One region of the Hydrogenophaga sp. PBL-H3 genome, then DNA from elsewhere that is predicted to be linked to it. Evidence: riboswitches for the same ligand, from Rfam matches in the RefSeq annotation. Region 1 holds a riboswitch; the other holds the start of a gene.

Region 1 (2,196 bases):
CCGCATCGTACTCAACGCCACGCCCGAGAAGCGCATCGAAAAGCGAACCATCACAGAGAAGGCGGGAGTCTGATATGCCCTGGAACCAAGACCAGATGGCTGCGCGCGCAGCCCACGAACTCGAAGACGGTTTCTATGTGAACCTGGGCATCGGCATTCCCACGCTGGTGGCCAACTTCGTGCCCGCCGACAAAGAGGTGTGGCTGCAAAGCGAAAACGGCATGCTCGGCATTGGCCCCTTCCCCAATGAAGACGAGGTCGATGCCGATCTCATCAACGCCGGCAAGCAGACCGTGACGACCATCCCGGGCTCCAGCATCTTCGGCAGCCACGACAGCTTCGCCATGATCCGCGGCGGCAAGATCAACCTGAGCATCCTGGGCGCCATGCAGGTGAGCGCCCGGGGCGACCTGGCCAACTGGATGATCCCCGGCAAGATGGTCAAGGGCATGGGCGGCGCGATGGACCTGGTGGCGGGCGTCAAGCGCGTGATCGTGCTCATGGAGCACGTGGCCAGGAAGAAGGACGGCACCGAAGACCTGAAGATCCTCGACCAGTGCTCCCTGCCGCTCACGGGTGTGGGTGTGGTCGACCGCATCATCACCGACCTGGGTGTGATGGACGTGACACCCGAAGGCCTGAAGCTGGTGGAACTGGCACCGGGCGTGACGCGCGAGTTCATCCAGTCCAAGACCGGCCCCGCGCTGATCTGACGGCTATACTCCCTACCGCACCCGTCATTGGGGAGTAGCCGCTCTGCGCCCTGCAGAGGTCTGCGTCAACACACTTGGCCCTCATGGCCATGGCGCCGACAGCCTTCAGCCTGGCAAGACCTTTGACCACACTGCCTCCGGATGGGCCGGGGATGCCGTGTGGTCTTTTGGTTTCTGCCGGCCCTCGGAGCACTGTCTTGGAAGCTTTTCTCATATCCACCGGTATCGTCACCCTCGCCGAAATGGGCGACAAGACGCAATTGCTCGCCCTCGTGCTGGCCGCGCGCTTCAAGCGCCCCTGGCCCATCGTGGCCGGCATCTTCGTGGCCACGGTGCTCAATCACGCGCTGGCCGGTGCCGTGGGTGCCTGGGTCATGGCAGCCATCGGCCCCGACGTGATGCGCTGGGTGCTGGGCATCTCGTTCATCGCCATGGCGGCCTGGATGTTGATCCCCGACAAACTCGACGAAGATGACATGCCACCCCGGCGCGGCATGGGTGTGTTCGTCGCCACCACCTGGGCGTTCTTCCTGGCCGAGATGGGCGACAAGACCCAGATCGCCACGGTGGCGCTGGGGGCCCAGTACGAGCCGCTGGTGGCGGTGGTCATCGGCACCACGCTGGGCATGATGCTGGCCAATGCGCCGGTGGTGTTCTTCGGCGACAAGCTCACCCGGCGGGTGCCCATCAAGCTGGTGCACGGCATTGCTGCGCTGATTTTTGCGGTGCTTGGCGTGCTGACACTGCTGGGTGTCGGCAAGTCGTTCATCGGCTGAGCACCCACAAAAAAAGGCCCCGGGTGGGGCCTTTTGCATGTGTGGAGGTGAAGGGAATCGAAAAACGTCGCCAAGTACTTGTTTTTAATCGACTTTTGATGATGGGAGGTCAATTTGTTCCCCCATCTGTTCCCCCGCTTTGATTCTCGTGCTCACGTCAGATGGCTTTGGAGGCCATCGGTGAAAAACTCATGCGCCCTCGAATCGAGGCGTTGCTGACCGGTGACACACTCACGCACGTCTTCCTCAAGAATAGAACATGCGTGATCCTGCTCGATACGCTTACCCGAACAACTTCTCAGGCGAAAAGTCGTCGGGCAGTGGGTCAAACGGCCTCCGGGGCCCGACCAGTTCCGGTTCCTCTCGGAGCAACTGCGTCCAGCAGATTTTGGTTAGATCAGTGGTCGACTCGCTCAGCAGAAGACGCGAAGCGTGTTGTTGAGTGGCCGTGTTTGACTCACCTTGATTTTCCATGCGAGATTCCTTGGAGTTCAGAAGCGAGTCCTGGATTTAGACCAGATTGAGCCTTCAATCTTTAACCGCGATGGGAGAGGCGTTCCCCGGCGTTCAGCCAAGATTTCTTCTGCAAGCCACTAGCCCCGTCGGACCGCAATCCAAATGGTCTGTACCCAGCCTATGGAGCAAACGGGGAGAAAGACCGAACAGATAAGTATTACAAGGATCAACCCAGCATCATCGTTGGAAGA
Region 2 (2,196 bases), on a different replicon from region 1:
TCGTCGACCACCGGATGGTCCATCTCCCGGTCCAGCAGCACCTTGCTGGTTTCAACGATGAGCCCCTTGGCCCACAGCGCGACGACCAAAGCGCCAACGATGCCCATGACCGGATCAAGCCATGACCAACCCAGCCACCAACCGCCGGCGAGTGCCGCGATCGCCGCCACGGAAGTCGCCGCGTCGGCGATGACGTGGACGTAGGCTGACTTGAGGTTCAGGTCGTGGTGGTGACTCGTTTCGTGCGAATGACCATGGTGATCGTGCCCGTGGTCGTGGTGATGCGCCGCGTCCAGGATGCGTGCCGAGACGAGATTGACCACCAGGCCGAGCACCGCGATGAGCATGGCCTCCTTGTAGTGGATCGGCTCGGGGGTGATCAGTCGCTCTACCGAGCCGTACACCATGAGGCCCACGACCACCAGTAGGAAGATGGCGCTCGCGAACCCGCCGAGCACCTCCATCTTCCAGGTTCCAAAGGCGAACCGGGTGTCCTTCGCGTGCTTGCGCGCCGCCGAGTACGCGAACGCACTCAGTCCGATCGCCACGGCATGGCTGCTCATGTGGAAGCCGTCGGCCAGCAGTGCCATCGAGTTGTAGAACCAACCCGCGGCGATCTCGACGACCATCATCGCAGCGGTGATCCACATCACCACGCGCGTTCCGCGTTCTCCAGCCGCGTTTCCTGAATCAAAGACGTGGTCGTGCTGCCACTTGGCAAGATCGTCAGCGTGCATGGTCAGCCCTTCAGAACAGCTTGCCGACGTTCAGGAGCGTCAGCACGCCGAGGATGGCGAAGATGACGGCCGCGATGCCGTGGACCAGTTTCATCGACACCTTCTTGGCGATCTTGTCGCCCAGGAAGACCGCCGGCACGTTGGCCAGCATCATGCCGAAGGTCGTGCCCAGCACCACCTGGACGATGTCGGTGTAGCGCGCGGCCAGGGCCACGGTGGCGATTTGCGTCTTGTCGCCCATCTCCGCCAGGAAGAAGGCGACCACCGTCGTGCCGAACACGCCGAAGCGCTGCTTGCCACCCGCTGCGTCGTCGTCGATCTTGTCGGGGATCAGCATCCAGCCCGCCATGGCCAGGAACGACACACCGATCACCCAGCGCAGGATGTTCGGACCCATGGCCTGGGCCACCCAGCCGCCCACGGCGCCGGCGGCCGCGTGGTTCACGAGGGTCGCAACCAGGATTCCAAGGATGATGGGGATGGGCTTGCGAAAGGCTGCGGCCAGAACGATGGCCAGCAGCTGTGTCTTGTCGCCCATTTCACCCAGGGCGACGACGCCGGTCGAGACGAGGAATGCTTCCATGAAAACTCCAAGGGCCAGCGAAGACGAAGACTGCACGGCATCCCCGGCCCATCCGGAGGCAGTGCAGTCAAAGGTCTTGCCAGGCTTGAAGCTGTCCGCGCCATGACCATGAGGGTCAAGTGTGTTGACGCGGACCCCTGCGAGCGCAGGGCGGCTACTCCCCAATGACGGGTGAGGGGCAAGTATATCGGGCGGTCTCAGCGCACCAGGAGCAGCGGTACCTTTCAGGCGGCGATGACGTCGCCCGCGTCTGTCGAATCGCCGCTGGTCATCGGCTCAGAACTCAAACTCCGCCTGCGCTCGCAGCGTGTGCTTCGGCGACGCATGGTTGATGCCGAACAGCACACCAGCGTTGTACTTGATCGTCTGGTGATCGCCGACTTTGACTCGGCCGAACAGGGCCGGTCCTGCGATGTGCGACTGCTCTCTCGACGGCGCCCAGTCATTCCACGGGCCCATGTTGCCGAAACCCTGCACACCGGCCTCGAGAGCTGGTGTCCAACGGTACTTCAGCTGCCACTGGTAGCCGAGCTCGGCCTTCTCCGGCTCCGCGATGCGGATGTGCTTCTAGATCAACAGATTGAGATTGGCCTGCCACAGGCCGAACTCCGACTGCAGCAGCGGGCCCCATTTGTATTCATAGCCTTCGCTGCGGTCCTTCGGTCGCTCGATCTCGAGCAGGAAGCCAACGTCGACCGGGTACTTCCCGGTCTCTGTGAGCTGGAACTTGTTCTCCCACTCCCAGGCGTCGAAGGCACTCGGCGCGCCCGGCTCGTGGTGCCACTTCGCATACAGCTCGGTGAACCACCAACTGGTGGCGCCGTAGCCGAGCCCGATCGACCAGGCGCTCTCGCGGGTGCCATCGCGCAACTTGCG

Evidence for each region. A riboswitch is a leader RNA that binds a small molecule or an ion and turns the genes downstream of it on or off. The one in region 1 is predicted to bind manganese.
Region 2: another riboswitch for manganese. It lies ahead of F9Z44_RS21290 (TMEM165/GDT1 family protein); the one in region 1 lies ahead of F9Z44_RS13780 (TMEM165/GDT1 family protein).

What each region holds. Positions count from the first base shown of each region.
Region 1 covers NZ_CP044972.1:2,984,892-2,987,087, reverse strand. The annotation lists gene F9Z44_RS13790 (CoA transferase subunit A) at 1-73, shown strand, start outside; gene F9Z44_RS13785 (CoA transferase subunit B) at 75-713, shown strand; yybP-ykoY riboswitch at 731-904, shown strand; gene F9Z44_RS13780 (TMEM165/GDT1 family protein) at 911-1,489, shown strand; gene F9Z44_RS13775 (restriction endonuclease subunit S) at 2,113-2,196, shown strand, end outside.
Region 2 covers NZ_CP044973.1:151,504-153,699, reverse strand. The annotation lists gene dmeF (CDF family Co(II)/Ni(II) efflux transporter DmeF) at 1-737, opposite strand, end outside; gene F9Z44_RS21290 (TMEM165/GDT1 family protein) at 748-1,320, opposite strand; yybP-ykoY riboswitch at 1,323-1,495, opposite strand; gene F9Z44_RS23060 (hypothetical protein) at 1,597-1,797, opposite strand; gene F9Z44_RS23055 (hypothetical protein) at 1,888-2,196, opposite strand, start outside.